DNA from 3 places in the Streptomyces sp. NPDC005803 genome. Region 3 is predicted to be linked to each of the others. Evidence: riboswitches for the same ligand, from Rfam matches in the RefSeq annotation. Region 3 holds a riboswitch; each other region holds the start of a gene.
The links. A riboswitch is a leader RNA that binds a small molecule or an ion and turns the genes downstream of it on or off. The one in region 3 is predicted to bind S-adenosylmethionine.
Positions count from the first base shown of each region.

Region 1: linked by a shared signal. The riboswitch ahead of ABZ454_RS08730 (aminotransferase class V-fold PLP-dependent enzyme) and the one ahead of ABZ454_RS12660 (hypothetical protein) in region 3 are both predicted to bind S-adenosylmethionine.
Region 2: linked by a shared signal. The riboswitch ahead of thrC (threonine synthase) and the one ahead of ABZ454_RS12660 (hypothetical protein) in region 3 are both predicted to bind S-adenosylmethionine.

Region 1 covers NZ_JBEXXO010000004.1:333,306-343,507, reverse strand. Annotated here, with positions in the region: gene ABZ454_RS08745 (Rieske 2Fe-2S domain-containing protein) at 1-288, shown strand, start outside; gene ABZ454_RS08740 (ubiquinol-cytochrome c reductase cytochrome b subunit) at 285-1,910, shown strand; gene trpD (anthranilate phosphoribosyltransferase) at 2,033-3,097, shown strand; SAM riboswitch class IV at 3,224-3,341, shown strand; gene ABZ454_RS08730 (aminotransferase class V-fold PLP-dependent enzyme) at 3,514-4,893, shown strand; gene ABZ454_RS08725 (Lrp/AsnC ligand binding domain-containing protein) at 4,958-5,239, opposite strand; gene ABZ454_RS08720 (rhomboid family intramembrane serine protease) at 5,236-5,973, opposite strand; gene ABZ454_RS08715 (hypothetical protein) at 6,133-6,375, shown strand; gene ABZ454_RS08710 (NYN domain-containing protein) at 6,412-7,773, shown strand; gene ABZ454_RS08705 (NlpC/P60 family protein) at 8,058-9,083, shown strand; gene ABZ454_RS08700 (NlpC/P60 family protein) at 9,321-10,202, shown strand, end outside.
Region 2 covers NZ_JBEXXO010000016.1:40,769-50,970, reverse strand. Annotated here, with positions in the region: gene otsB (trehalose-phosphatase) at 224-1,078, shown strand; gene ABZ454_RS22600 (trehalose-6-phosphate synthase) at 1,055-2,446, opposite strand; gene ABZ454_RS22595 (glucosyl-3-phosphoglycerate synthase) at 2,501-3,448, opposite strand; SAM riboswitch class I at 3,602-3,728, shown strand; gene thrC (threonine synthase) at 3,746-5,038, shown strand; gene ABZ454_RS22585 (MoaD/ThiS family protein) at 5,080-5,358, shown strand; gene ABZ454_RS22580 (cold-shock protein) at 5,791-5,997, shown strand; gene groL (chaperonin GroEL) at 6,318-7,940, shown strand; gene ABZ454_RS22570 (esterase) at 8,027-9,373, opposite strand; gene ABZ454_RS22565 (DUF6333 family protein) at 9,828-10,202, shown strand, end outside.
Region 3 covers NZ_JBEXXO010000007.1:150,174-160,375, forward strand. Annotated here, with positions in the region: gene ABZ454_RS12640 (maleylpyruvate isomerase family mycothiol-dependent enzyme) at 1-89, shown strand, start outside; gene ABZ454_RS12645 (AAA family ATPase) at 108-1,913, opposite strand; gene ABZ454_RS12650 (hypothetical protein) at 2,039-2,518, opposite strand; gene ABZ454_RS12655 (phosphocholine-specific phospholipase C) at 2,884-4,950, shown strand; SAM riboswitch class IV at 5,063-5,172, shown strand; gene ABZ454_RS12660 (hypothetical protein) at 5,220-5,627, shown strand; gene ABZ454_RS12665 (cytochrome P450) at 5,927-7,222, shown strand; gene ABZ454_RS12670 (cytochrome P450) at 7,285-8,475, shown strand; gene ABZ454_RS12675 (VOC family protein) at 8,536-8,925, opposite strand; gene ABZ454_RS12680 (LacI family DNA-binding transcriptional regulator) at 9,390-10,202, shown strand, end outside.

The sequences.
Region 1 (10,202 bases), on a different contig from region 3:
ATCAAGGACAAGCGCGAGCGCGAGTGGGCCCACGAGGGAATCGTGGCCTTCTCCAAGATCTGCACCCACGTCGGCTGCCCGATCAGCCTGTACGAGCAGCAGACGCACCACGTGCTCTGCCCGTGCCACCAGTCAACCTTCGACCTCTCCGACGGCGCCCGCGTCATCTTCGGTCCGGCCGGTCACGCCCTTCCGCAGCTGCGGATCGGTGTGAACAGCGAGGGCAACCTCGAGGCGCTCGGTGACTTCGAAGAGCCCGTCGGTCCTGCATTCTGGGAGCGCGGATGAGTACTGCGACCGACACGAACCGCAAGGCACCCGCAGGTGAGCGGGTCGCCGACTGGGCGGACGGGCGGCTGGGGATCTACTCCCTCGCCAAGTCCAACATGCGGAAGATCTTCCCGGACCACTGGTCCTTCATGCTCGGGGAGATCTGCCTCTACAGCTTCATCATCATCATCCTCACGGGTGTGTACCTGACGCTGTTCTTCCACCCGAGCATGAACGAGGTCGTCTACCACGGCCCGTACGAGCCCATGCAGGGCATCCGGATGTCCGAGGCCTACGCCTCGACGCTGGACATCAGCTTCGACGTCCGCGGTGGTCTGCTGGTCCGGCAGATCCACCACTGGGCAGCGGTGATCTTCCTCGCCGGCATGTTCGTGCACATGTTCCGGGTGTTCTTCACCGGTGCGTACCGCAAGCCGCGCGAGATCAACTGGCTCTTCGGCTTCCTGCTGTTCGTGCTCGGCATGTTCACCGGCTTCACCGGCTACTCGCTGCCCGACGACCTGCTGTCCGGTACGGGTGTGCGCTTCACCCAGGGCGCGATCCTGTCGATGCCCGTCGTCGGCACGTACATCTCGATGTTCCTGTTCGGCGGGGAGTTCCCCGGCGGCGACATCGTCGCCCGGTTCTACTCGATCCACATCCTGCTGCTGCCGGGCATCATGCTCGGGCTGCTGGTCGGCCACCTGATCCTGGTCTTCTACCACAAGCACACGCAGTTCGCGGGTCCCGGACGCACGAACAACAACGTCGTCGGCATGCCCCTGCTGCCGGTGTACATGGCCAAGGCCGGCGGCTTCTTCTTCCTGGTCTTCGGCTTCATCGCGATCATCGCGGCCATCGCCTCCATCAACCCGATCTGGGCGATCGGCCCGTACCGGCCCGACCAGGTGTCCACGGGCGCCCAGCCGGACTGGTACATGGGCTTCGCCGAAGGCTTCGTCCGTGTGATGCCGGGCTGGGAGATCAACCTCTGGGGCCACACGCTGGTCCTGGGCGTGCTCATCCCGCTGGTCCTGTTCGGCGTGATCCTCGCCGCGCTGGCGCTGTACCCGTTCATCGAGTCCTGGATCACCGGGGACAAGCGCGAACACCACATCCTGGACAAGCCGCGCAACGCCCCGACCCGCACGGCGCTCGGCGTCGCCTGGGTGACGATCTACTTCGTCATGCTCATCGGCGGCGGCAACGACATCTGGGCGACGCACTTCCACCTGTCGCTCAACGCGATCAGCTGGTTCGTCCGCATCGCCTTCTTCGTCGGACCCGTCCTGGCGTTCATCGTCACCCGGCGGATCTGCCTCGGCCTTCAGCGCCGCGACAAGGAGAAGGTGCTGCACGGACGCGAGTCCGGTCTCATCAAGCGCCTGCCGCACGGTGAGTTCGTCGAGGTCCACGAGCCGCTCGGGCCGGAGCAGCTGCACACGCTCACCGCGCACGAGCAGTACAAGCCGGTCGAGATCGGCCCGACGGTCGACGAGAACGGCGTCGAGCGCAAGGTGTCCCCGGTGCAGAAGCTGCGGGCCAGGCTCAGCAAGGCGTACTACGGCGAGAACAACCAGATCGCCAAGCCCACCGCCGAGGAGTACAAGGAGATCACCAGCGGCCACGGCCACCACTGATCACCTGAACTGATCGCCACAGCAGGAGCCCCGTCCATTCGATGGACGGGGCTCTTCGCTGTCCACGGAGGCTCGATAGGGTGGCCCCATCCCTTTATCGGCTGTGGACCCAGGAGCGGACCATGAACGTTGTGACCCCGGACGGCGGCGACAGCGTGGCGGCTCGTACCTGGCCCGGCGTGCTGACCCCCCTGCTGCGCGGCCAGGACCTGACCGCGGACGACACCGCCTGGGCGATGGACCGCATCATGAGCGGCGAGGCGACCGATGTGCAGATCGCCGGGTTCGCGGTGGCGCTGCGCGCCAAGGGCGAGACCGTCACGGAGGTCTCCGGCCTGGTCCGCGCGATGTACGAGCACGCCACGACCATCCACGTCCCCGGCCGCACGGTCGACATCGTGGGCACCGGCGGCGACATGGCCAAGACGGTCAACATCTCCACCATGTCGGCGATCGTCGTGGCGGGGACCGGCGCCAAGGTCGTCAAGCACGGCAACCGCGCCTCGTCGTCGGCCAGCGGCTCCTCCGACGTCCTCGGCAAGCTCGGTGTCAACCTGGAACTGTCCCCGCAGCGCGTCGTCGAGGTCGCCGAGGAGGCGGGCATCACCTTCTGCTTCGCCGTGAAGTTCCACCCCGCCCTGAGGTACGCGGCGAAGGCCCGGTCGGAGCTCGGCGCGCCGACCACGTTCAACATCCTCGGTCCGCTCACCAATCCGGCCAAGGTGCGTTCGCAGGCGATCGGTGTCGCCGATCTGCGGATGGCGCCCATCGTCGCGGGCGTCCTCGCCGAGCGCGGCAACTCCGCGCTGGTCTTCCGGGGCGACGACGGTCTGGACGAGCTGACCACCACCGCGACCTCCCGGGTCTGGATCGCGAGGAACGGGGCGGTGCGCGAGGAGGCCTTCGACCCGCGCGACGTGGGCCTCGACCTGGTGCCGGTGGACGCGCTGCGGGGGGCCGACGCCTCGTACAACGCCGATGTGGCCCGCCGGCTGCTGGCCGGGGAGACGGGCCCCGTCCGGGACGCCGTCCTGCTCAACTCGGCGGCGGCGCTCGTCGCGCTGGACCCGGGGGAGGGCACGCTCGCCGAGCAGCTCACCGCGGGCATCGCGAAGGCCGCCGAGTCCATCGACTCGGGCGCGGCAGGCCGGGCGCTGGAGAGATGGGTCGTGGCCAGCAACGCCTGAGCGGCTGCCGTACGGCCCTGACCGGTCGTCCGGCCGTCCCGGAGCGCACGGAACACGAGGCGGGGCGCAGTCCAGATCATGGACTGCGCCTTGCGCGTTCGCGCACGTATGGCAAGATGCTGCGCAGGTCATGAGTGACAGCGACTACGGCCCCGGCCCGCTGTCCGGCAACCCTCCGTCCGTGGCGGGGTGCCCCGGGTGAAGACCAGGCCGCAGGCAGCGAGGTCTGCGGCAAGCGCGGACCCCTCGACATCGTGAGATGTCCACCCGTGGGGTCCTGGTCCTCAGGGAGCCTCTTGTGAGCACGCGAATGCGATAGGGCTTTTCGGCCCTTCTCCGCACACCCTCTTCTTCCCTCCGTGCTGCCGCGTATCCGCAGGCACGCGGAATTCGCCTGCCTGTTACGGGAGTTCGTCATGTCTGTCCTCACTGCTGCCACCGACCAGTCGATTTGTTCCCCCCTGCCGGTTCTGGGCAAGGATGTAACGGTTCCGCTGGTCACCGGCGGTGAGGTCACGTACGCCGCGCTGGACTACGCCGCCAGCGCCCCGGCGCTGCAGCGGGTGTGGGACGACGTGGCCGCGTACGCGCCGTACTACGGCAGCGTCCACCGGGGTGCCGGCTACCTCTCGCAGCTCTCCACGGACCTCTTCGAGTCCAGCCGCGAGACCGTCGCGGAGTTCCTCGGCTGCCGTGCCGAGGACCAGGTGGTCTTCACCCGTTCGACCACCGACTCGCTCAACCTGCTCGCCGCCGCCCTGCCCGCCGACTGCCAGGTGTTCGTCTTCGAGACCGAGCACCACGCCTCGCTGCTGCCCTGGCGCGACGCCCGCGTGACGTACCTGAACGCCCCGCGCACCCCGGCCCAGGCCGTCCAGACGCTGGAGCGGGCGCTCGCCGACCGCGAGCCCTACGGGCCCGCGCTGGTCTGCGTCACCGGCGCCTCCAACGTCACCGGCGAGCTGTGGCCGGTCAAGGAGCTCGCCGCCGCCGCCCACGCCCACGGTGCCCGCATCGTGCTGGACGCCGCCCAGCTCGCCCCGCACCACCCCGTCGACATCGCCGCGCTGGACGTCGACTGGGTCGCCTTCTCCGGGCACAAGCTGTACGCGCCGTTCGGCTCGGGCGTCCTCGCCGGCCGCTCCGACTGGCTGCGCGAGGCCGAGCCCTACCTGGCCGGCGGCGGCGCCTCCCGCCAGGTGGCCCGGCGGGCCGACGGCGGGGTGGACGTCGAATGGCACACCACCGCCGCCCGTCACGAGGCCGGCTCGCCGAACGTGATCGGCGTCTACTCCATCGCCTCCGCCTGCAAGGCGCTGACCGAGGCCGGGTTCGACAGCCTCGTCGCCCGGGAACAGCGGCTCGTCGCCGCGGTCCGCGCCGGACTCGCCGAGGTCCCCGAGGTCAAGGTGCTCTCGCTGTTCGGCGACGACGCCCCGCGGGTGGGCGTCATCTCCTTCGTGGTCGAGGGCTGGAACAGCTCGCACTTCGCCGCGGCGCTCTCGGCCGAGTACGGCATCGGGGTCCGTGACGGACTCTTCTGCGCCCACCCGCTCGTGCGCACCCTGCTCGGCAGCGACCCGCAGGACGTCGGCGAGTGCGGCGCGCCCGAGGCGGAGCCGGGCCAGAAGTCCCTCAACGCGATCCGGGTCAGCTTCGGCGCCGGCACGCCGGACGAGCACATCGAGCGCTTCCTGGGGGCGGTCAAGGAGCTCGTCAGCGAGGGTGCCCAGTGGAAGTACCGCACCGAGGGCGGCCGTTGCGTCCCGGACCGGGGCGCGGCCACCCAGATCTGAGCCCCTCAGCCGGTTCGGCCGGGTACGGACCGCGGTCCGTACCCGGCCGGACGTGCTGAGCCGACTACGCGTCCAGGCCGATGGCGAAGGCCGCCTCCAGGTCGTGCTGCGAGTACGTACGGAACGCCACGTGGGTGTCGGTTCCCTCGACACCCGGGATCTTGCTGATCCGGCCGGGGATGACGTCGGCGAGGTCGTCGTGCCTGGACACCCGGACCATGGCGATCAGGTCGTACGTGCCGGTGACCGAGAAGACCTCGCTGACACTGTCCAGCGCGGCGATGGCCTCGGCGATCTCCGGAATCCGGTCCACGCTGGTTTTGATGAGCACGATCGCGGTGATCACGGCTGGCTTTCTCCCTCTGTGGCCGTGGCTGGAGACTTCACTCTAGTCTCACGCCGGTAGCGCCCCCAGGCGTACAGGAACCCGGTGGCGAAGCCGACCACGTGGGCGAGGTAGGCCACGCCGGGACCGCTGCCCGCCCCCTCGGCCGCCAGCCACTGCAGGACGAACCAGAACACCAGCACGATCCAGGCGGGAAAGCGCAGCGGCAGGAACAGCAGGAACGGGAACAGGCTGGTGACCCGGGCCCGGGGGAAGAGGTAGAGGAAGGCTCCCAGGACCGCCGAGATGGCCCCCGACGCGCCGACCAGCGTCTGGTCGGAGGCGGAGTGCGCGGCCGCGTAGGCGAGCAGGGCCAGATAGCCGCAGCCGAGGTAGAAGAGCGCGAATTCGATGTGGCCCATGCGTTCCTCGGCCATCGCCCCGAACACGTACAGGAACAGTATGTTGCCGAGCAGATGCAGCCAGCTGCCGTGCACGAACAGCGCGGTGAGCGGGGTGAGCACGGCGTGCGCCGAGCCGTCCCACAGTTCGCTCGGGATCACGCCCCACCGCTCGAAGTACCCGGCCTGGGCGGCGAGCAGGGTGTCCGCGGTGCCGTAGACCGGATTGAACCCCGAGAGCGGGCTGATCACGAAGACCACGCAGCACAGGGCGATGAGGGTGTACGTCACCGGCGGCCCGCCCGAGGTGGCCGCCCGTACGATTCTGCCGGCCGCAGCCCGCCGATCGATCATGAACAGAGCATGACGCAAGCGGAGGGAACGGGACAGAGTGCCTCGCCGTGCCGGTGGGAAGCGCCGAGGCCGTAGGGTTACGAGAGGACATCCGCAGTTCGACGGTGCACCGCGAGATCCTTGTCCGGCAGCTCACGCTCGAGATAAGAGGACACAACGATGACGACGGTTCCCCAGCCGACCGACGGGACCCGCTGGCGCTGCACGCTCTGCGGAAACCTGACGAGGTTCGACGTGACGCGTTCGTCCAAGGTCGTCGAGTACGTCCACCTCGACCTGGCCGGTGAGTCCAGCGTCGAGGAACGCGAGGTGGTCAGTGAGACCATCGAGTCGGTGCGCTGTCGTTGGTGCAACGCGGTGGACCAGATCGAACTAGTCGACAGGCCGGGTGCCGACTCCTGACGGGGCCGTGCGGACATAAAAATGAGGTGACGGATGGTGGAGCAGCCCGCTGGCGGCGCCACGTCGGCCGACGGGGCCGACGACGCCGTGGAGGCGCTCGACCGCCCGCTGCCCGAAGGTGTGCGGCGTCGGGTCGTCGCGCTGGTCTCGGACGCGTTCGGCGGCCTCACGGTCACCGAACTCCCGTCCCAGCTCCGACAGTACGCCCGCTTCACGCCGAGCCGGCGTGCCAAGTTCGCGGGGAACGCGATGGCGGCCGCGCTGGAGGGCGACGCGTCCTTCCGCCGGCGCATCGGTGAACGGCTGAAGGAGACCCAGCCGGAGCTGGCCGCCGCGCTGGTGGCGGGGTCCGCGCCCGCCGCCGCCGATCCCGTCGACGTGGCCGCCGCTGCCTACGTGCTGCGCCCGGCCGGCTGGGTCAAGCTGGTCGCCGCCGCCGGCGAGGAGGCCGAGCGGGCCGGCGCCGAGCGGGCCGACGAGGAGATCCGGCTCGAACTGGAACGGCTGCGCGAGGAACTCACCCGGGCCCGCGCCCACACGAAGAACGAGACCGAACGGCTCCGCGCCGAGCTGGACGCCGCCCGCAAGGAGGCCGACTCCCTCCAGCGCAAACTGCGCAGCGCGGCCAACGAGGTGAAGCGCGGCGAGGCGGCGCTGCGCCGCTACAAGGCCGAGAGCGATGCCCTGCGGGCCGAGACGGCCGCCCAGGTGTCCGCGGCCGAGAGCGAGACCCGCCGGCTGCGGACGCGGCTCAGCGAGGCGGAGGCGTCCGTGGAGGCGGGCCGCAGGGCCGCCAGGGAAGGACGCTCGGTCGAGGACATGCGGCTGCGGCTGCTGCTCGACACGGTGCTCGAAGCGGCCGGCGGGTTGCGACGCGAGCTGGCGCTGCCGCCCTCCTCGATGCGTCCCGCGGACAGCGTGGACGCCGTCGAGCCAGGACGCATGTCGCCCAAGGACATTGCCGCCAGGGCCCTTTCGGAGACCGACCCGGCGCTGCTCGACCAGCTGCTGGCGCTGCCGCAGGCCCATCTGATCGTGGACGGCTACAACGTCACCAAGACCGGCTATCCGCAGATGCCGCTGGAGAAGCAGCGGCTGCGGCTGCTGGGCGGTCTGTCGGTGCTCGCGGCCCAGACGGGCGCCGAGATGACGTGTGTCTTCGACGGGGCCGAACTGGCGGCTCCGGTGCTGCTCGCGCCGCCGCGAGGCGTACGGGTGCTGTTCAGCAAGCCGGGTGTCACGGCGGACGAGGTCATCCGGCAACTCGCGCGTGCAGAACCGCCCGGTCGGCCCGTCGTGGTGGTCTCCACCGACCGTGAAGTGGCCGACGGAGTGGCGAAGGCGGGCGCCCGGCCCGTCGCGTCCGTCTTGCTCCTGAAGCGGCTTTCGCGCGTCTAGAGCGGGTTGGTGTGACTTGCCGGAAATCAGGGAACGGACCGTCAAGTCACCGCTACACCCTGTGTGATGTGAGTAACGAAGTGCCTCCTGGGACGAGATTTTTCCTGTGAGGATTTGAACTGATCACAAGATGGTCACTAAGGTCGGGCCTCGAACCTTCGCACGGTTGATCACCCACCCGGGGTGGCAGTGAAGGAACCGCCGAGGCCGTGACGTGCACGGAGCTGGGGATTCATCTCCCCCATAGCCCGGTAGGCGGCTCGAGGAAGAAGGAGCTCGCCTTCGTGGGGTCCCATCGTCGTCCCAAGCGTCCGAGCCGCACTCGCGTGACCGTGCTCACCGCGACCGCCGCCGCTGCCGTGGCCCTGACCTCCCAGGCCGCGCACGCCGACCCCAAGCCGACCAAGAGCGAGGTCAAGGAGAAGGTCGACAAGCTCTACCACGAGGCGGAGCAGGCGACCGAGCAGCACAGCCTGGCCAAGGAGAAGCAGGAGAAGCTCGAGAAGCAGATCGGCGCGCTCCAGGACAAGGTGGCCCGCGGTCAGCAGGAGCTCAACAACCTCCGCTCCGGCCTGGGTTCCCTCGCAGCCGCGCAGTACCGCTCCGGAGGCATCGACCCCTCCGTGCAGCTCTTCCTCGCCTCGGACCCGGACAGCTTCCTCGACCAGGCCTCCGCGCTCGACCAGCTGACGGCCAAGCAGGCCGAATCGCTGGCGAAGGTCCAGGAGAAGCAGCGGTCCCTCGCGCAGGAGCGCAAGGAGGCCCAGGACAAGCTGAGCGACCTGGCGGACGTCCGCAAGACGCTGGGCGAGAAGAAGAAGAAGCAGCAGGCCAAGCTCGCCCAAGCGCGCGAACTGCTCAACACCCTCACCCAGGCCGAGCGCGACAAGATGCGCCAGGACGACATCCGCGCCAGCCGCTCCGCCGGCGACCGGGTCGACCTCGGCAACGAGGTCCCCGCCTCCGGACTGGGCGCGGCCGCGCTCCAGGCCGCCGCCACCCAGATCGGCAAGCCGTATTCCCCCGGCCAGGCCGGCCCCGGTTCCTACGACTGCTCGGGCCTGACCATGTGGGCCTACGCCCAGGCAGGCGCCAACATCACCCGCACCACGTACACCCAGATCAACCAGGGCACGCGGATCGGGCAGAGCCAGCTGAAGCCGGGCGACCTGGTCTTCTTCAACGGCAACCAGCACGTGGGCATCTACGCGGGCAACAACACCGTGCTGCACGCCCCGCACTCGGGCGCCTACGTCCGCTACGAGTCGATGAGCACCATCGGCAGCTTCTACGGCGCGGTCCGCATCTGACCGCGCCCGAACGGGCGAATTCCCACGCCCCGCACTGACAGCCGCCCCGCCGGAGACCACAGGTCACCGGCGGGGCGTCACTGTGTGTGCCCCCTGTCCGGCCGGCGCCGTCTTTGTCCGCTCCGTGATCACGCGACTACTGTCTGCCTGCTGTGCAGCTCCCGTGCGTCGGTCCGCCCGCCCGGGTGGCAGGGGCTGCGCGCGTCTGCCTGTCAGCGGAAGGGAGTGCGGCGTCCTGTGGGGTCCCATCGCCGTTCCACACAGCCCGGCGTGAGCCGGAGCGTCCGGGTGACGATCGCGTCGGCTGCGGCGGCGACCGCCGCGACCACGCTCGGCGCGGTCACCGCGCACGCCGAGCCCCAGGACACACCCCAGACCCCCGGAGCCCGGCTCGACCGCCTCTTCACCGAGGCCGAGCAGGCGACCGAGCACTACAACGAGGCGGACGAGAAGGTCGGACGGCTGCGCGCCGAGGTGAGCCGGGCCCAGGACCGGGCCGCCCGGGGCCAGGAGCGCATCAACCGGATGCGGACGGAGATCGGCTCGGCCGCCCGTGAGCAGTACCGGGCGGGCGGCGTGGACCCCGCGCTCGTGCTGCTGCTCTCCTCCGATCCCGACAGCTACCTCGACCGCGCCGCCACCCTGGACCGGGTGCGCGACCGCCGGGCCGCCGCCCTGACCGGCCTCCGCAAGGCTCAGCAGGCCCTCGCCCAGACCCGTGCGGAGGCCGCCCGCTCGCTCGCCGCCCTGGAGCGCAACCGCGCGGCCGTCAGCCGCCACAAACGCACCGTCGAGCGCAAGCTCAGCCAGGCCAGGCAACTGCTGAGGGAGCTGCCCGGCGCCGAGCGGGCCGGTTTCGAGCGGGGCTCGCGCTCCGGCCGCTACGGCGGGGCCGGGCCGGTGGCCGGTCTGCCCGCGGGCTCGGCCCGGGCGGCAGCGGCCGTCCTGGCCGTTCAGCGGGCGCTGGGCCGCCCCTACGTCTGGGGCGCGAACGGGCCCTCCGGGTTCGACTGCTCCGGGCTGATGCAGTGGGCGTACGCCCAGGCCGGGGTCAGCCTGCCCCGGACCTCGCAGGCCCAGCGGTACGCCGGCCGCACCGTGCCGCTGTCGGAGGCCCGC
Region 2 (10,202 bases), on a different contig from region 3:
GGGCCCCGCGCCGGACGCCGCTCCGGGCCCCGCGCCGGACGCCGCTCCGGGCCCCGCGCCGGACGCCGCTCGGGGCCCCGCTCCGGGCCCCGCTCCGGGCCCCGCTCCGGGCCCCGCTCCGGGCCCCGCGCCGGACGCCGGTGACGGGCGGGGGCGGGCGCGGGGGCCCGGCCACCCCCGGGTGCGGGTGCCCCGCCGGGCCCACCGCCGATAGGCTCGCCCCATGGGCAGCAACCCGCACACCCCGCCCCTGCCGGACCCGGTCACCCCCGCCGGCCAGGAGGGCCTCGCCGCACTCCTCGCCCGGCCCGACCGCGCCGTCATCGCCCTCGACTTCGACGGAACGCTCGCCGACATCGTCCCGGACCCCGAACAGGCCCGTGCCCACCCCGGCGCCGTCGAGGCACTGGCCGCACTCGCCCCCAAGGTCGCCTCGATCGCCGTGATCACCGGCCGCCCGGCCGGCGTCGCGGTCCGCTACGGCGGCTTCGCCGGGGTCCCGGGACTGGAGCGGCTCATCGTCCTCGGCCACTACGGCGCCGAGCGCTGGGACGCCGTCTCCGGCACCGTCCGCGCCCCCGCCCCGCACCCCGGTGTCGCCGCCGTGCGGGCAGAACTCCCCGGCGTGCTCGACCGCTTCGACTCCTGGCACGGCACCTGGATCGAGGAGAAGGGCCAGGCGCTCGCCGTCCACACCCGCCGCGCCGCCGACCCGCAGGCCGCCTTCGAAGCCCTGCGCGGGCCCCTCGGCGAGCTCGCCGCCCGGCACGGCCTGATCGTCGAACCCGGCCGCATGGTCCTGGAGCTGCGCCCGTCCGGCATGGACAAGGGCGTGGCCCTCACCCGGTACGTCCGGGAGAGCGACGCCGGCTCCGTGCTCTACGCCGGTGACGACCTGGGCGACCTCGCCGCGTACGCCGCCGTCGACAAGCTCCGCACCGAAGGCCCCGACGGCACCCCCGGCCTGCTGGTCTGCAGCGGCGTGGAGGTCCCCGAGCTGGCGGAGCGCGCCGACCTGCCACTGGCCGGGCCGGGGGCCGTCGTGGAGTTCCTGTCAGCCCTGGCGCAGCGCCTCTAGCTGGTCCAGGAACCACTGCTGCGGCGGCAGCGCGGTGGCCGCCGCGGCCAGCCGCTTCGTGCGGGCCGCCCGCTCGTCGTCCGCCATCGTCAGGGCCTCGTGGAGGGCCTCGGCGGTGGCGGACACGTCGTACGGGTTCACCGTGACCGCGTCCGTGCCCAGCTCCTCGTACGCCCCCGCCTCCCGCGACAGCACCAGCGCGCAGCCGTGGTCGGAGACGACGGGCACCTCCTTGGCGACCAGGTTCATCCCGTCCCGGATCGGGTTGACGAGCGCCACGTCCGCCAGCCGGTACGCCGCGAGCGAGCGGGCGAAGTCGTCCTTGACGTGCAGCACGACCGGGTTCCAGTCCGCCGTCCCGTACACCTCGTTGATCCGGTCGGCGACGCGCTGCACCTCGGCGGTGTACTCCCGGTAGACCGCCAGGTCCTGCCGCGAGGGGTAGGCGAACGCGATGTGGACGACGCGCCCGCGCCACTCCGGCCGTTCGTCGAGCAGGGCGCGGTAGGCGTGCAGGCCGCGGACGATGTTCTTGGACAGTTCCGTACGGTCCACCCGCACGATCGTCTTCCGGCCGGGGCCGACCTGCTCGCGCAGTGCCGCCATCCGGTCGTCCACGTCCGCCTCGTGGGCGCGGCGGCGCAGGAAGTCCGCGTCGGCGCCGAGGCCGTGCACGCCGATCCGGGTGCGGCCGGTGCCGCCGAGGATCTCCGCGCAGCAGCCGATGAACGCGTCCGCCCAGCGGCGGGTCAGGAAGGCCGCCCGGTCGGCGCCGAGGATGCCGTGCAGCAACTGTGCGGCGATGTCGTCGGGCAGCAGCCGGAAGTAGTCGACCGGCGCCCACGGGGTGTGCGAGAAGTGGCCGATCCTGAGGTCGGGGCGGAGCTCGCGGAGCATGCCGGGCACCAGTGCCAGGTGGTAGTCCTGCACGAGGACCGCCGCGCCCTCGCCCGCCTCCTCGGCGAGCGCTTGGGCGAAGGCCCGGTTGTACGTCTCGAAGGAGGCCCACTGCCGGCGGAACTCCGCGTCGAAGACCGGCTCGACGGGGGTCTGGTAGAGCAGGTGGTGGACGAACCAGAGCACCGAGTTGGCGATGCCGTTGTACGCGTCGGCGTGCACGTCCGCGTCGATGTCGAGCATCCGGACGCCCGGCTCGCCGACCCCGCGCCGCACCGCCTCCCGGTCGCCGTCCCCGAGGGCGGCGCACACCCACATCTTGTCGTCGACGGCGCTCAGGCCGGAGACGAGTCCGCCCCCGCCGCGCTTGGCGTCGAGGGAACCGTCCTCGCGCAGCGCGTACGAGACGGGGCCGCGGTTGGACGCGACGAGTACCTGGGCAGCGGGCTGGGGGGCGTGCGCGGAGACCATGTTGCGGAATCTAGCCCGATCACGAACCGCCCAAACGTGCGAAGTCAGGCCACGTCACGCGGCGCGGCGGGAAACGTACTCCTCGATCTCCCGCATCGGCGGCCGCTCCTCGGTGTCCACCGGGTACGTGTGCGGGACGAAACCGTGCTCGCCGCGCTCGAACTGGGTCAGCGACGGGCGGACCAGATGCCCCCGGGAGAGGCGGAGTTGGGCGGTCCGGTAGATGGCGGCCGCCATCCGGCCGAGCGCCTGGCCGTCCTGGTGGCGGTGTTTCCTGACGCCGACGTCGACCTGGGCGAGGGCGTCCAGGCCGACCGTGTGCAGGGCGTCGACCAGCAGCCCCAGTTCCACTCCGTAACCGACCGGGAACGGCAGCCGCTCCAGCAGCGAGCGGCGCACGGCGTACTCGCCTCCCAGGGGCTGGACGAAACCGGCCAGCTGGGGCCAGTGCAGATTGAGCAGCGGGCGTGCCACCATTTCGGTGACCCGGCCGCCCTGACCCGTGGTGTCGCCGAACGGGCGGTCGTACATCGCCTTGACGAACTGCACCGAGGGGTCGGTCAGCAGCGGGCCGACGATGCCCGAGACGAAGTCGGCCGAGAAGTCCTTCAGGTCCGCGTCGATGAAGCAGACGATGTCGCCGCCGGTCACCAGCAGTGACCGCCAGAGCACCTCGCCCTTGCCGGGGACGGCCGGGACGCGGGGCAGGATGTCGTCCCGGTGGACCACCCGGGCGCCCGCCCGGCGGGCGACCTGCGCGGTGGCGTCCGTGGAACCGGAATCGATCACCACCAGCTCGTCGACCAGCTGGACCTTCTCCATGAGCTCGCGCCGGATCGTCGTGACGATGTCCCCGACCGTCTCCGCCTCGTTCAGCGCGGGCAGGACGACACTCACGGCCGGTCCGTGCGCGTCCTTCCTGGCCTCCAGCAGCCGCTCCAGCGGACGGTCGGCGGCTGACCAGGAACGCCTGGTCAGCCAGCGTTCGACCTCTTCCAGCACGGTCGATACTCCCTGTATGTGATCCATCTCGCGGTTCGGACGACTATCTCAACCGTCCGATGCTTCGGTTACAGTCTTGAACAACGCAGATGGCCGTCGCATGCCGGGGTCCGTCCGCCGATAAACGCCTGGATCCATGGTCCAGTGCCACAGCGCTCATCCAGAGGGACTGAGGGAACGGCCCGTTGAAGTCCCGGCAACCCTCCCGCCGACCGCGAGGTCCGGTGGGGAAGGTGCCAATTCCGTCTCGTGACGAAATGCGTCGCGAGGAAGATGAGGAGAAAGGGCCTCGCCATCATGGCTGTTGAGACTGTTGCCGCACCCACCGAATCTGCTGTGGACCTCGGACCCGCCGCGGCGCTTTCCTGCCGCGAATGCGGGGAGCGATTCGCACTCGGCCCCATTTTCGCCTGCGCGTCCTGTTTCGGGCCGCTCGAAGTGGCGTACGACCTTCCGAGCGGCTCCCCGGACGAGCTGAAGAAGCGCATCGAGGCCGGACCCGACAACATCTGGCGTTACGCGCCGCTGCTGCCGGTCCCCTCCGACGTCGCGGACAAGCCCAACATCAACCCCGGCTTCACCAAGCTGGTCAAGGCCGACAACCTCGCCCGTGAGCTGGGCGTCACCGGCGGTCTGTACGTCAAGGACGACTCCGGCAACCCGACGCACTCCTTCAAGGACCGCGTCGTCGCGATCGCCGTCGAGGCCGCCCGCGCCTTCGGATTCACCACCCTGTCCTGCTCCTCCACCGGCAACCTGGCCGGCGCCGTGGGCGCCGCCGCCGCCCGTGCCGGTCTGCGCAGTTGCGTGTTCATCCCGCACGACCTGGAGCAGGGCAAGGTCGTCATGGCCGCGGTGTACGGCGGTGAACTGATCGGCATCGAGGGCAACTACGACGACGTCAACCGCTTCTGCTCCGAACTCATCGGCGACCCGCTCGGCGAGGGCTGGGGCTTCGTCAACGTCAACCTGCGCCCGTACTACGGCGAGGGCTCCAAGACCCTCGCCTACGAGATCTGCGAGCAGCTCGGCTGGCGGCTGCCCGACCAGATCGTCATCCCGATCGCGTCCGGCTCGCAGCTCACGAAGATCGACAAGGGCCTCCAGGAGCTGATCAAGCTCGGCCTGGTCGAGGACAAGCCGTACAAGATCTTCGGCGCCCAGGCCGAGGGCTGCTCCCCGGTCTCCGCCGCCTTCAAGGCCGGCCACGACGTCGTCCGGCCGCAGAAGCCGAACACGATCGCCAAGTCCCTCGCGATCGGCAACCCGGCCGACGGCCCGTACGTCCTGGACATCGCCCGCCGCACCGGTGGCGCCGTCGAGGACGTCGACGACGAGCAGATCGTCGACGCGATCAAGCTGCTGGCCCGCACCGAGGGCATCTTCGCCGAGACGGCGGGCGGCGTGACGGTCGGCGTGACGAAGAAGCTGATCGACGCCGGCGTGCTCGACCCGGCGCTCACCACCGTCGTCCTGAACACCGGTGACGGCCTCAAGACGCTGGACGCGGTGGCCGCCACCTCGCAGGCGACCGCCACGATCCGCCCGAGCCTGGACGCCTTCCGCGCCGCAGGCCTCGCCACCGGCTGAGAAGCCTTCGACCACCCGAGACTTCAGGAAGGGCACCCACCATGAGCGTCAAGGTCCGTATCCCCACCATCCTCCGCACCTACACGGGCGGCCAGGCCGAGGTCCCGGCCGAGGGCGCGACCCTCTCCCAGGTCATCGAGTCCCTGGAGAAGGACCACCCGGGGATCGCCGCCCGCGTCCTGGACGACCAGGGCAAGCTGCGCCGCTTCGTCAACGTGTACGTCAACGACGACGACGTGCGCTTCGAGGGCGGCCTGGACGCGGTCACCCCGGACGGCGCCGGCATCTCGATCATCCCGGCCGTCGCCGGCGGCTGCTGAGCCCCGGGCCACGCCGGCCCGACTTCACCGCGTCACCGGAATTGCCCCCTCTGCGAGAGAAGCGGAGGGGGCAATTCTGCATGGTTGAGCGCGGTAGAGTGTGGGAAGCCCCCTCCGCTGCCCGTGCCGCCCGCATATGAGAATGCGCCCGGCCCCGACAAGATGCAGCCAAAGTACCCGAGCTCCTTGCGCCATAAGTCGCCTTTGCCTGGCCCGACTTGCCCTGGAATCTCATGACTTCCTCATATTCGGGCGATCGATGCTGCTCAGAATTCTCGTCCGATTGACCTGTTGCAGAGGGCAGTTGGGCAGATACATTCAGCCGCGGTCGACGCGTTCCGGCGCACACACCCTCTCCTGTCGGAGGGTGAGTTCTGACCCGGGCCCGCGAAGTGCGGTCCTGTGCAAGGGCCAGTAATAGGGGAGTTAGGCATGGCTCAGGGCACCGTCAAATGGTTCAACGCGGAGAAGGGGTACGGCTTCATCGCGGTCGACGGTGGTGCGGATGTTTTCGTCCACTACAGTGCGATCCAGATGGACGGGTACCGCACCCTCGAAGAGGGTCAGCGAGTTGAATTCGAGATCTCGCAGGGCCAGAAGGGGCCGCAGGCGGACATGGTCAAGCTCGCCGTCGGCTGAGCCCGTCACCACGCGGTCGGCCATCGACACTACTCACGCACGGAGGGCCCGTACCCCTGGGGTACGGGCCCTCCGCGCGTTCCGCGCCACCCGGACGGCTCCCGCGGTTGTCCACACTCCGGAGGGGGACGCTTGCACTCTCGGGGGTCGAGTGCTAATCATTGGGCTTAGCACTCTCCAGGTGAGAGTGACAGAACTTGGACCGGGCCGGTGAGGCCCGCAGGTCTGGTGGAGCAAGGAACCGCCAGGCAGGCAGGCCGTCCGTCGCGGGCGCCTCTCGGTCCGGAGAAATCCACCCCTGTCCGGGAGGACCACTTCACATGGCCAAGATCATCGCGTTCGACGAGGAGGCCCGGCGCGGTCTCGAGCGCGGCATGAACCAGCTCGCCGACGCCGTCAAGGTCACCCTTGGCCCCAAGGGTCGCAACGTCGTCCTCGAGAAGAAGTGGGGCGCCCCCACGATCACCAACGATGGTGTTTCCATCGCCAAGGAGATCGAGCTGGAGGACCCGTACGAGAAGATCGGTGCGGAGCTGGTCAAGGAGGTCGCCAAGAAGACGGACGACGTCGCCGGCGACGGTACGACCACCGCCACCGTTCTCGCTCAGGCACTCGTCCGCGAGGGCCTGCGCAACGTGGCCGCGGGTGCGAACCCGATGGCTCTCAAGCGGGGCATCGAGAAGGCCGTCGAGGCCGTCTCCGCCGCCCTCCTGGAGCAGGCCAAGGACGTGGAGACCAAGGAGCAGATCGCTTCGACCGCCTCCATCTCCGCCGCCGACACCCAGATCGGCGAGCTCATCGCCGAGGCCATGGACAAGGTCGGCAAGGAAGGCGTCATCACCGTCGAGGAGTCCCAGACCTTCGGTCTGGAGCTGGAGCTCACCGAGGGTATGCGCTTCGACAAGGGCTACATCTCGGCGTACTTCGCCACGGACATGGAGCGCATGGAGTCGTCCCTGGACGACCCGTACATCCTGATCGTGAACTCGAAGATCAGCAACGTGAAGGACCTCCTTCCGCTGCTGGAGAAGGTCATGCAGTCCGGCAAGCCGCTGCTGATCATCGCCGAGGACGTCGAGGGCGAGGCCCTGTCGACCCTGGTCGTCAACAAGATCCGTGGCACCTTCAAGTCCGTCGCCGTCAAGGCTCCGGGCTTCGGTGACCGCCGCAAGGCCATGCTCGGCGACATCGCCATCCTCACCGGTGGCACCGTCATCTCCGAGGAGGTCGGCCTCAAGCTGGAGAACGCCGGTCTCGACCTGCTCGGCCGCGCCCGCAAGGTCGTCATCACCAAGGACGAGACGACGATCGTCGACGGCGCCGGTGACAGCGACCAGGTTCAGGGCCGCGTCAACCAGATCCGTGCCGAGATCGAGAACAGCGACTCGGACTACGACCGCGAGAAGCTCCAGGAGCGCCTTGCGAAGCTGGCCGGCGGCGTGGCCGTCATCAAGGCCGGCGCCGCGACCGAGGTCGAGCTCAAGGAGCGCAAGCACCGCATCGAGGACGCGGTGCGCAACGCCAAGGCCGCCGTCGAGGAGGGCATCGTCGCCGGTGGTGGCGTGGCTCTGCTCCAGGCCTCGGCCGTCTTCGAGAAGCTGGACCTCTCGGGTGACGAGGCGACCGGCGCCAACGCCGTCAAGCTGGCGCTGGAGGCTCCGCTCAAGCAGATCGCCGTCAACGGTGGTCTCGAGGGTGGCGTCGTCGTCGAGAAGGTGCGCAACCTGCCGATCGGTCACGGCCTGAACGCCGCGACCGGCGAGTACGTCGACATGATCGCCGAGGGCATTCTCGACCCGGCGAAGGTCACGCGCTCCGCCCTGCAGAACGCCGCGTCCATCGCCGCGCTCTTCCTCACCACCGAGGCCGTCATCGCCGACAAGCCGGAGAAGGCCGCCGCGGCCGCTCCGGGCGGCATGCCGGGCGGTGACATGGACTTCTGATCCTGACGGATCAGCGGTCCCGCACAGCAGTACACGGCACCGGCCCCCGGGGAGAGATCCCCGGGGGCCGGTGCCGTTCGCGTCCACTACGGGGTGAACACCATCTCCGGGAAGCGGTCCGCGGGTCCGTCCAGCAGGTGGTCGTCATGGCCGCGCAGCCACCGTCCGAAGAACGACGTCACATACGCCCGCGACGCGGCGGCCGCCCGGTCCGGCCGCACCGTCCCGACCACGGCCGCCAGTCCGCCGCCGGGCTCCACGCCCTGCCGGGCCAGCTGAGGCAGCAGCACCTGTGCGTCCGTGTACGAGGCGTGACGCGACCCGGTCAGGGTGACGTTCGCCTTCCAGCCACGGGTGTGCTGCCAGAACGCCGCCCAGGACGGCTGCCGGCGGTAGTCGCCCGAGCCCTCGCTCTCCGTCCCCATCAGCAGCAGCGGCCGGTCGAGGCCCTCCAGCGCCACCGTGCTCAGCCGGCTCCCGTCCGGCAGTTCCCCGCCGACGTAGTCCATCTGCCCGTCCATGTTGACGCCCGCCCGGATCCGGCGGTCGTCGTGCATGGTCTGGGCCGCGGTGAAGCCACCCGCGGAGTGGCCGAACATCCCGATGCTCCGCAGATCGAGTACGTCCCCGAAGCGCGTCCGGTTCAGCTCCGGGAGCCGGTCGAGGACGAACCGGGTATCGGCGACGCGCACCGCCACGACCTTGTGCAGCAGGGCGCTGACCGCGTCCGGATCGGTGGGCGGGGCCCCGTCGAAGATCCGCATGGGGGCGATGCGGCCACCGGGGAACTCCACCTCGGTGGCCTCGTAGGTGTGGTCGACGGTGACGACGGCATAGCCCTGGCTCGCCAGGTCGTCCACCAGCGTGGTGTTCCAGGTGCGCGGGTCGCCCAGCCCGGGGGAGTACAGGACGACGGGCAGCCGGCCGGCCCGCGGGTGCACGGGCGCGTCCCGGTGGGCGTGGCTGAGCGTGGCACCCCAGTCGACCGTCCCCGGCGCCATGCCCAGATTCAGGACGGCGGCCCCCTCGGGCCCCCCGAAGTGGACGGCCGCGGCGGCCGCCATCTGGGGCACGCGGGGCGCGGAGCCGCCGGGCGCGGCCGGGTAGCGGACGCTGACCATCAGTTCGCGGTACGGCACGTCCGTCGCCCACGGGTCGGTCCGGGTGCGGTCGACGAGGCGGAGGGCGAGGGCCCCGACGTCGAACGGGCCGGTGGGGCGCGGCAACCCGGCGGCCGGCAGCGCGGCCCCCGCGGCGGGGCCCGCGGCGGTGTTGCGCGTGCGGCGTCCTGGGGCGGCCGACGGCGTGGCGGTGGACGGTACGGCGGTTGACGGTACGGCGGACGCGGCCAGCAGGGCGGACGCGGCGAGCCCGGTGGCGAGCACCTGCCGGCGGCTGTGAGCGTGGGTACGCGTGGGCGGGACTGCGGTCACCTGAAACTCCCCGTTCGGACGGCACGGCACGGCACTGCACGGCACGGCACGGCTCGCGGTGCGCGACGGGCGCCGTGTGCGGCTGACGCCCCCACGATGCCCGGCGCAGCGCCCCTGGCGCGTGATACCCGGGTGCTCATTCGGCCGGGCGGTGCCTGCTACCCGGGTGCTCATATGGCCGGGCGGTGCCTGCTACCCGGGTATGAGCCCGGCCGCCGGGGCCGTGAGCACGGCACGCTGGAAGCGCGGAAGGACGTACCGCTGCGCGAGTACCGGGTACGGCCGAACCCTCGCTCGACGCACGGCAGTTCGTGCCGGTGCGCGTCACCGTGCACGCGGATGCGGGGTCGGCCCTGCCCGGCGGTGGGCGGGCCGGTTGCTCCTCGGCAGGGCCCCGCCTAGGGTCTTTCGTTCCTGTCCTGTTCTGTCTCGTCCCCGATCGCGGAGGAACCCGATGAGCTACGACGACCTCTGGGAGTACCCGCCGGACGCGGACATCGCGCGGCACGGGGAGTTCCGGCTCACGGTCGTCGAGCGGCCGTTTCCGCAAGGGGACGGCGAACTCCCCGCCCACGACCCGGCGCGCGCACGGGAGTTCGCCGCGTCGTTCGGCACGGTCGACGCGGTGGTGGAGGAGTCGGGGCGGATCGAAGCGGTCGAGCGGATGCCGTTCGCGACCCGTGCGGATCTCGACCTCGTCGGCGTCGGATGCTGGGGGGCGGTGACCGAGGTCAACGATCCGGCCCTGGTGGCCACCGGGGGCGCCCTCCCCCTCGCCGAGCAGGCGCAGGCGCTGGCCGCGCGCTTCCCCGGCGCGGTCGTCATCGGC
Region 3 (10,202 bases):
TGGGCGCCATGGCCCGGGGACGGGTTCTCGCGTGGGGCCGCAAGCCGTGGCTGGGGCCGCGGTTCCCGGCCTTCTTCACGGCGCCGTGAGGCAGGAGCGGCCTTCGCCTACGCTCCGCTCCCGCTCCCGTGGGACTCCATGAGCTCCTGGTGCGCCGCCACCACGTCCTCGGCCAGCACCGTCACCATCTCCGCACGGGTCGGTGTGCTTTCGCCGTGCGTGGCGTACAGCCGGAGATCCCGTTGCGCGGACGCCTTCTGACAGAGCTCGCGCGCGAACCGGGCGTTGCCCACGGTGTCGGCCATACCGCCGTCCACGATCGCCGCGCAGAACGTCCCGAGGACCTCGACCGCCCCGTCGTCGGGTTCGTCGCCCTGGGCGGCCAGGACGGACCGGGCGATGCGGACGAGTTCCTGCGCGGAGTAGGAGGGGAAGTCGACGCGCGTGGTGAAGCGGGACACGAGCCCGGGGTTCGCGGCGAGCAGGCCGGCCATCTCGTCGCGGTAGCCGGCGAGGACGACGACGAGCCGGTCACGGTCGTCCTCGGCCCGCTTCAGGAGCACCTGCAACGCCTCGTCACCGAACGCGTCGCCGCCGCTGTACCCGCTGTTCGACAGTGCGTACGCCTCGTCGATGAACAGCACCCCGTTCAGCGCCGAATCGATGACCTTGCTCGTCTTGATGGCCGTGGACCCGAGGTGCTGCCCGACCAGGTCGACGCGCTGCGCCTCGATGACGTGCCCCGAACTCAGCAGCCCCAGACCGGCGAAGACCTTGCCGATGATGCGGGCGACCGTCGTCTTCCCCGTGCCGGGCGGCCCCGCGAAGACGAAGTGCCGGGGCCGGGCGCCGCCCGGCAGCCCCTGCTCCTCACGCAGTGCAGCCATGCGCAACTGGGCGATGAGCGTGAGTACCTGGCGCTTCACGGGTTCGAGGCCGATCATTTTGTCGAGCGACTTCTGCGCCTCGGCGAGCAACCGGGCCCGCGCGTCGGCGGACAGCCCTTCGGACGGATCCTGCCCGCCGCCGGCGCCGCTCGTGGACGACGGCGCCCCGGTCGGTGCCGGGACGGTCGGTGCCGGCGGCTCGGGCTGCCGCGGCCTCGGCGGGACCAGGTCCTCAGCGGTGGGGGCCGGGGGCTGGGGAGGGGCCGGGGCGGGCGCCGGCCGGGCCTGGGCGCGGGTGTCCACGTCGAAGAGGCCGGGCGCACACCGGAAGGCGTACTGATACCGCTTCAACGCCTCCTCGTGCCGCCCCAGTTCCTCCAGCGACCGCCCCATGAAGTACTTGGTCTCGGCGTCGAACCGGCTGCCGGTCTCCAGCTTGTGCGGCAGCGGCGCCAGGACGTTCAGCGCCTCGTGGTAGACCCCCTGGGCGAAGAGGGCCGCCCCGACGTACAACTGCGCCTCGTCGTACAGGAACGCGTCACCGATACCGGTCGCGAACCTCAGCACGAGCGCCCAGTCCTCCTTGACGAACGCGTAGCGCGTACAGACGAACTTGGTCTCGTCACAGTCGAGTTGCGCGGTCCTCAGCCCGGCCCACGCCTCGTCGACCCGCTTCTTGTCCAGCAGCGAGGACATGGCCGCCAGCCACAGGTCGCGTGCGTTCTCCAGCCGGAAGGTGACGTAGTGGCCGATCTGGAACGTGGACCGCAGCGGCAGCCCGAACTTGGTGCGCAGCGCCCCGAAGGTCCCGGAGCACCGGAGCATGGCGTCCAGCGCCTCCTCCTGCCGCTGACCGGTCGCGTGCAGCCCCAGCCACGCGTCGGCGGCGGAGGGATCGTGGGTCGTGGCGAGCGTGAACTGCATGCCGGCGCCCGCGGTGTCCCCGCGCTGCATCAGCGCCATCGCCTGGCTCCAGGCCTGTTCGGCCTTCCTGACCGAACCCCGGCTCGCCGCTGGACCCTGCACGTGCACTCCCCTCGACGGGCGCGCAGCCCGCGCCGGTGGCCGACGGGGCCCACCGTGATCAGCTGGAACGCTGGTCAGGATAACCAACCTTCACGCGCCACGCGCTGACGTGTGAGCTGTCGTACTCAGGCCGCCATGACCACGGACGACTTGCCGAGCGACCCCTCACGCACCCCGTCGGCCGCGCGCTCGCGGAAGACGACCACCCGCAGCAGCGCGAACCGCCCGGCACCGGCGAGCGCCGAGGCGGACAGGTAGACGCTCTGCTGGACGAGCGTCGACGGCTCGGCCTGGATCGCGTACAGGCAGAGCAGCGCCCCGGTCGTGAAGGCGTAGCTGACGGCGACGGTCAGCCCGGACTGAAGGTGAACGCCCCACCCCCCGCGCCCGCTGCGGAAGGAGACCCGGCTGTGCAGCTCGGTCGCGATCACCGTGGACACGACCGTGACCAGAGCGTTGGCGACGGCCAGCGGCATCCGGCCGTGGAGGAGCACCAGGACACCACTGGAGGCGACCCCGACCCCGCCGCCGCAGATCACAAAGCGCACGAAGGCCGCCAGAAGCGGGTGAAGCGTGCGCGTCGGCTGGAGCGATGGGGCGGTCACGAGGGGGCCTCCGAAGGCGGTGGGGAGCGGTGTGTTTATCTCACCCCTGAACCTACGGACCCGGCGTCCTCCGGACGACCCGGTTTCTCCCCGATCTTCCTGGGGGTTACCCCCCAGCCGGTGTGGGGGTTTCCCCCCAGAGCGCCCGGGGGCTACCCCTCCTGAGAACGCCCCGATGCCGGCCTGTGCGGACGTGGCACGGCGGCCCCGGCGGAAGGAGCCCTGCTCCGCCCCTCGCCGTCCTCCACTGTTCCGCCGGCCGACACCACGTGCACACCGCACGGGTCTTCCGCGGGGCCGTCCGATTCTGGAACACTCCAGTCGCTTTCGCCCCCACGCCCCCTCACCCGCAGAGGCCCCCACCCATGGCAGAACTCAGCCGTCGCCGCCTCCTCCAACTCGCCGGAGGCACGGCCGCCTACACCGCGTTGTCGAACAGCATCGCCCGCGCCGCCTCCCTGCCCGCGCGGGGTCGTACGGGCACGCTCCAGGACGTCGAACACATCGTCGTCCTGATGCAGGAGAATCGTTCCTTCGACCACTACTTCGGCACCATGAGGGGCGTCCGCGGCTTCGGTGATCCGCGACCGGTCACGCTGCCCAGCGGGAAGCCGGTCTGGCACCAGACGGACGGGCTCGGCAAGGAGGTGCTGCCGTTCCGTCCGCCCGCCGACGATCTCGGCATGCAGTTCCTCCGGGACCTGAACCACGACTGGGCCGGCGGCCACCGGGCGTTCAACAAGGGTGCGTACGACCAGTGGGTGCCCGCCAAGACGGCGACGACGATGGCGCACCTCACACGCGAGGACATTCCGTTCCACTACGCCCTCGCCGACGCGTTCACCGTCTGCGACGCGTACCACTGCTCGTTCATCGGGAGCACGGACCCGAACCGCTACTACCTGTGGAGCGGGCACACGGGGAACGACGGGTCCGGCGGCGGTCCCGTGCTCGGCAACGACGAGGCGGGGTACGGATGGACCACCTACCCCGAGCGGCTGGAGCAGGCCGGGGTCTCGTGGAAGGTCTACCAGGACATCGGCGACGGGCTCGACGCCGCCGGGTCCTGGGGGTGGATCGGCGATGCCTACCGGGGTACGTACGGTGACAACTCGCTCCTGTACTTCAACAGTTATCGCAATGCCGCACCCGGCGACCCCCTCTACGACAAGGCGCGCACCGGCACCGACATCAAGAACGGTGGCGGCCTCCTTGACGACCTGAAGGCCGACGTCCGGGCCGGGACGCTGCCCAAGGTGTCCTGGGTCGTCTCCCCGGAGGCCTACAGCGAGCACCCCAACTGGCCCGCGAACTACGGAGCCTGGTACATCTCGCAGGTGCTCGACGCGCTGACCGCCGATCCCGAGGTCTGGGGCCGGACCGCCCTCTTCATCACCTACGACGAGAACGACGGCTTCTTCGACCACGTCGTGCCGCCCTTCGTCCCGTCGGGGCCCGCGCAGGGGCTGTCCACCGTCGACACCTCCGCCGACTTCTTCCCCGGTGACATCCGGTACGCGGCCGGGCCGTACGGCCTCGGCCAGCGGGTCCCCATGCTGGTCGTCTCCCCGTGGAGCACCGGCGGATTCGCGTGCTCCGAGGTCTTCGACCACACCTCCGTCATCCGGTTCATGGAGCAGCGCTTCGGTGTGCGCGAGCCCAACATCTCGCCCTGGCGGCGCGCCGTCTGCGGCGACCTCACCTCCGCCTTCGACTTCAGCCGTACGGACACCTCGGCGGTGCCGCTGCCGTCGACCGACGAGTACGAGCCGCCGGACAGCGACCGGCACCCCGACTACGTCCCCGCGCCGCCCGCCGCCGGCAGCGTGCCCCAGCAGGAGAAGGGGGCCCGGCCCACCCGGCCGCTGCGCTACGCGCCCTTCGTCGACGGCGCCGCCGATACGGCCACCGGCAAGTACCGCCTCACCTTCAGCGGCGGAGCCGCCGCCGGGGCGCAGTTCCTGGTGACCTCCGCGAACCGCACCGACGGGCCCTGGACCTACACCACCGAGGCCGGGAAGTCCCTCGCGGACACCTGGAACACCGCCTATTCGAAGGGAGTGACCGACCTCACCGTCCACGGGCCCAACGGCTTCCTGCGCACCTTCCGGGCGGGCGGGAAGGCGGCGGGCCCCGAGGTGACGGCCCGCCATGACGCTGCCTCCGGCGGGCTCCAGCTGACGTTCGTCAACGGTGGTCCCGCGACCGTGCGCCTGACCGTGCGCAGTGCCGCCGGCTACGGGGGAGGGGCGCAGACCTTCGCGGTCCGTGCGGGGGCGACCGTGAAGCACGTGCTCGACCTGCGCGGGAGCAAGCGCTGGTACGACGTCACGGTCGTCTCCGACGCGGACGCCACCTTCCTGCGCCGGTTCGCCGGACACGTGGAGAACGGCCAGGCCGGTTCGAGCGACCCGGGGCTCGTCACCGGGTGAGTGCGCGTCGGTCCGGCGGCGGGCCGGGGGCGAGCGGCGCCGCGGACGGGCGAGCGCACGCTCCTGACCGCCCGTCGGGCCGGCCGGTGCGGGTGAGTTAGAGTCGTGTATGGGTCATGAGTTCCAGTGCGCAGCCCCGGCTTGCTGGACGGCACCCCGCTCCGCTGCGGGTGCTCCGGGTGACGACCTGCCCCGTGCGCAGGGTGCGGGGAACAGCGGACCGCGGTGCGGGGCACTCGGGGTCCTCACCCCGGAAGGCGAACCCCACCATGCTGCGTCACCTCACCGACAACGGCTCCGTGCGGAGCGACGGCTGCTCCCGCTACGCCGCGGGCCACCGTGTGCACTGGATCCACGCCAAGAAGTGCCGCCAGGAACCGGGGCAGGCCGTCGAGATCCTGCTCACCTCCGATGACGTCCGGGACGACGGATGGGTCGGGCTGCGGCCCGCTTTCGACTACGCGAGCGACCTGCCCGCCGTCTGGACACACACCCCCGAGGCCCTGCGGGAGACGCTCGCGGGTCATCGTGGGCGGGTGTACTGGCTGTCGCGCTGGCACGCGCTGAAGCTGGTGCACGGCGACGGTGACGGCATCGGGGGCACCGCGGGGCGGGGTGCGGGACTGGTCAACGTCGCGTTGGAGGGCGGGGAGCTCTGCGAGGGCGGGGCCGCGTGAGTCGGGGCCTTTCCTCCCGGGCCTGATGCGTCCGTCCCGCCCGGTCGCCGCGCGGGCGTCGGCCGCACGGTTTCGGCAGGGGACCGGGCCGGCCGGTCCCCTGCCGCAGCCGTCCCGGAGCTCCCGGGGCGGTAGATCGTTATGGTCATTAATTGTGTTGAGATGTCTTCGCGTTGCCCGGACGGTGTGTGAGATTGATCGCCGTTGACCGTTCCGGCGTCACACAAAATCCTTATAGTGAAGCTGCGTTGATCGCATGATCGGGACGCGTGCAGCTGTCGCCACAGGAGTCAGGACTCATGACGCGCCCTTCTTCCGCAGAGCCCGCGCCGGCCTCTCCTCCTCCGCCTCCCGGGTGTCCGGCGCACGCCGGGGCCGTGCCGCTCGGCGGGGCCGCATTCCAGACCGAGCCCCAGGCCGTCTACCGCGCCATGCGGCGCGACCACGGGCCGGTCGTCCCCGTGGAGCTTCCGGGCGGGTTCCCCGCCTGGCTGGTGATCGGGTACCGCGAACTGCACCAAGTCACCAGCGACGGTGCGCTGTTCCCGCGCGACGTGGGGCTGTGGAACCAGTGGCCGCACATCCCCGACGACTGGCCGCTGCTGCCGATGGTGGGACGGCCCCTGCCGTCCATCTACTTCAGCGCGGGGGAGGAACACCTGCGGCATGCCCGCATGGTCGGGCCGGCCCTCGAAGGCGCCGATCCGCATCAGATCCGCAGGGACTGCGAGCAGTTGGCCGACCGCCTGATCGACGATGTGTGCAGCCGGGGGACGGCCGATCTCGTCGCCGACTTCTGCGAACCCCTTCCCGTGCTCGTCCTCGCGCGCCTGGTCGGGTTCCCCGACGACGAAGGCGCCGACATCGCCCGGGTGTTGAAGGATCTTGCTGACGGCGGCCCGGACGCGCAGAGCGCCCACCTGCGATTCGGCGAGCACATGGCCCGGCTGGTGGCCGCGAAGCGGGCCGCGCCGGGGGACGACGTGACCTCCCGCATGCTCGCCTTCCCCGAGGCGTTCACCGACGAGGAGTACATGCTCGACCTGATGGCCATCACGGCCGCCGGGCACCTCACCACCGCCGACTGGATCAGCAACTCCCTGCGGCTGATGCTGACCGAGGACGAGTTCGCCGACTCCATGGCCGGCGGCCGGCGAAGTATCGGCGAGGCCATGAACGAGGTGCTCTGGGAGGACACGCCCACCCAGATCCTCTCCGGTCGCTGGGCCGTGCGCGACACCCAGCTCGGGGGACAGCGCATCAGGGCGGGGGACATGCTGCTGCTCGGGCTCGGCGCCGCCAACACCGATCCGCTGGTCCGCCAGAGCGTGTCGGGCATCGGAGCACCGACGCAGGGCGGTAACGGCGCGCACCTCGCGTTCAGTCATGGCGAGTACCGGTGCCCGTTCCCCGCCCAGGAGATCGCCGAGGTCATCGCCCGTACCGGCATCGAGGTGCTGCTCGACCGGCTGCCCGATCTCCAGCTCGGCGTCCCCGCCGGGGACCTCGTACGGCGGCCCTCCGCCTTCCTGCGGGGCTCCACCTCGCTCCCCGTCCGGTTCACCCCCGTTCGTACGACAGGAGACTTCTCGTGACCTGCCCTCATGCCGCCGCCCAGGCAGCAGCCCGGAACGGCGGGACCGTCGTCATCGACCCGATGGTCCAGGACCTGGACGGTGAGACGGCGCGGCTGCGCGACGCCGGACCGCTGGCCCGGATCGAACTGCTCGGTGTGCCGGCCTGGGCCCTCACCCGGCACGCCGACGCCCGGCAGCTCCTGCTCGATCCGCGGCTGGTGAAGGACCTCGACGCCTGGGGGCTGTGGCAGAGCGGCGAGGTGACGCACGCGTGGCCGCTCATCGGGATGATCGACGCCGGCCGGTCCATGTTCACGGTCGACGGCGACGAGCACCGCCGGCTGCGGACCAAGACCTCCCAGGCGCTCACGCCCCGTCGGCTCGACGCGATACGGCCCGACATCGAGAAGTTCACCGAGGAGCTGCTGGACGCGCTCGCCGAGGGCGGCAGGGACGGGGCCGTCGTCGACCTCAAGTCCGTGTTCGCGCAGCCGCTGCCCATGCGGGTCGTCGGCATGCTGATGGGCGTCGACCCCGCCGAGAACGCCATGCTGACCCGTCAGTACAAGGCCTTCTTCTCCATGCTCACCCCGCAGGACGAGCGGCTGGCCCTCCTGGCCGACCTGGACGTCTTCTACGCCGGGCTCGTCCGCCAGAAGGCCGCGCAGCCCACCGACGACCTGACCTCCGCGCTCATCCTCGCCGACGAGGGCGGCGAGCCGCTGACCGAGGAAGAGGTGATCGGCAACCTCAAGGCCATGGTCGCCGCCGGGCACGAGACCACGATCGGTCTCATCCTCAATGCCGTACGTGCCCTGCTGTCCCACCCCGACCAGTTGCGGATGGTCCTCGACGGGGAGGTCTCCTGGGAGACCGTGATCGAGGAGACCCTGCGCTGGGACACCCCGACCACCCATCTGCTGATGCGGTTCGCCACCGAGGACATCCAGGTGGGTGACGGTGTCATCGCCAAGGGCGAGGGCGTGGTCATCTCCTACCGGGCGATCGGCCGCGACCCCGAACAGCACGGCCCCGACGCCGACGCCTTCGACATCACCCGCCCCACCCCCATCCGGCACATGACCTTCGGCCACGGTCCGCACATCTGCCCCGGTGCGGCTCTCTCCCGCGTCGAGGCCCGGATCGCCCTGCCGGCGCTGTTCGCGCGCTTCCCGGGGCTGCGGCTCGCGGTGCCGGACTCCGAGATCCGCAAGCTTCCCGTGATGACGCAGAACGACATGGAGGCGTTTCCCGTCCTGCTCGGCGCCTGAGGAGGACCGGGAACGGGGGCCGCACCCCGGCACGCGGTTGCGGCCCCCGGCCCAAGGGGTTCACGCAGGCCGGCCACCGTACGGGACGGTGAGGAGCTCCATGGCGTGGCCGGCCGGATCCATGAAGTACACGCCGCGTCCGCCGTCGTTGTGGTTGATCGCACCGGGGTGCCGGCGGTGCGGGTCGGCGTAGTGCTCGATGCCGCGCTGTGTGATCCGCGCGTATGCCGCGTCGAACTCCGCCTCGGAGACCAGGAAGGCGTAGTGCTGCGGGGTGATCTTGTCCGCGGGGATCGCGGCGAAGTCCAGCGTGACGCCGTTGCTCAGCTCGACGGCGACGAACGGCCCCCACTCGGCGCCGATCTCGAGGCCCAGCAGGCCCGCGAAGAACGCGGCGGACTCCCGGTTGTCCCGGGCGTGGACGATCGTGTGGTTCAACTCGACTGACAAGGAATGCCTCCGAAGGCATCTCCCGACACCTCCATGCCTCACCCAGCCGGCGACCGACACGCGATGTCGCCGAGCATGCTAGCCGCCGTTCCGGCACGGCGGTAGGCGTGCGACGGCCGGGAGGACGGGAGATCCGAGCTCGGCGCCGGCCTCCCGGACCGGACCCGCCCGCCTCCTGACCCGAACACCCCTGTCCCGCTGATGTCCCACGCCCGGCGACGGGCATATCGTGGCGGTAGCCGAACGGCTGCCACGGTCCTTCGGGGCAGTCGCCCAGGACAGTGAGTCGAAGCGCTTCGACGGGCCTATGGACACGCTGTGCGGGCAGGTCTAGGCTCACCTCATCCGGGCATGTCGCAGGCGGACCGAGCCGAAGTCGAAGCGCTTCGCCCCCTCCGGCCGAAGCTGCCGGTGCAGCCGGTCCCCGTGCCGGTGTCCGACGACGTCCCTTGATGGAGAGCTGAATGGTCACCCTTGCCGAGGTCGCGCAGCACGCCGGAGTCTCCGCGAGCACGGTGAGCTATGTCCTCAGCGGGAAGCGGTCCATCTCGGTGTCCACGCGGGAGCGGGTGGAGCTGAGCATCCAGCAGCTCGGCTACCACCCGAACGCCGGCGCGCGGGCGCTCGCCAGCAGCCGGTCGAACATCATCGCCCTCATGGTGCCGCTGCGCACCGACATGTACGTCCCGGTGATGATGGAGATCGCCATCGCGGTCGCCACGACGGCCCGCACCCACGGCTACGACGTCCTGCTCCTGACCGGGGAGGAGGGCCCCGCGGCGGTGCGGCGCATCGCCGGGAGCTCGCTCGCCGACGCGATGATCCTCATGGACGTCGAGCTCCACGACGAACGGCTGCCGCTGCTGCGTGACAGCGGCCGGGCCGCCGTGCTCATCGGACTGCCCTCCGACACCGACGGGCTGACCTGTGTGGACCTCGACTTCGAGGCGACCGGTGCGCTCTGCGTGGACCACCTCGCCGGCCTCGGCCACCGTGAGGTCGCCGTGATCGGCGAGGCGGCCGCCGTGTACGAGCGGCACACCGGCTTCGCCGAGCGGACGGTCGACGGCATACGCGCCAAGGCGCGGGAGACCGGCGTGCGGGTGCTGCACCGCCCCTGCGAGGGCGGTTACCCGGCGATGGCGCAGACCCTGTCCCGGATCTTCGACGAGCGCCCCGGCACCACCGGGTTCATCGTGCAGAACGAGTCAGCCGTGGAGCCGCTGCTCAACCTCCTGCGCCAACAGGGCCGGGCCGTGCCCGAGGACGTGTCGGTG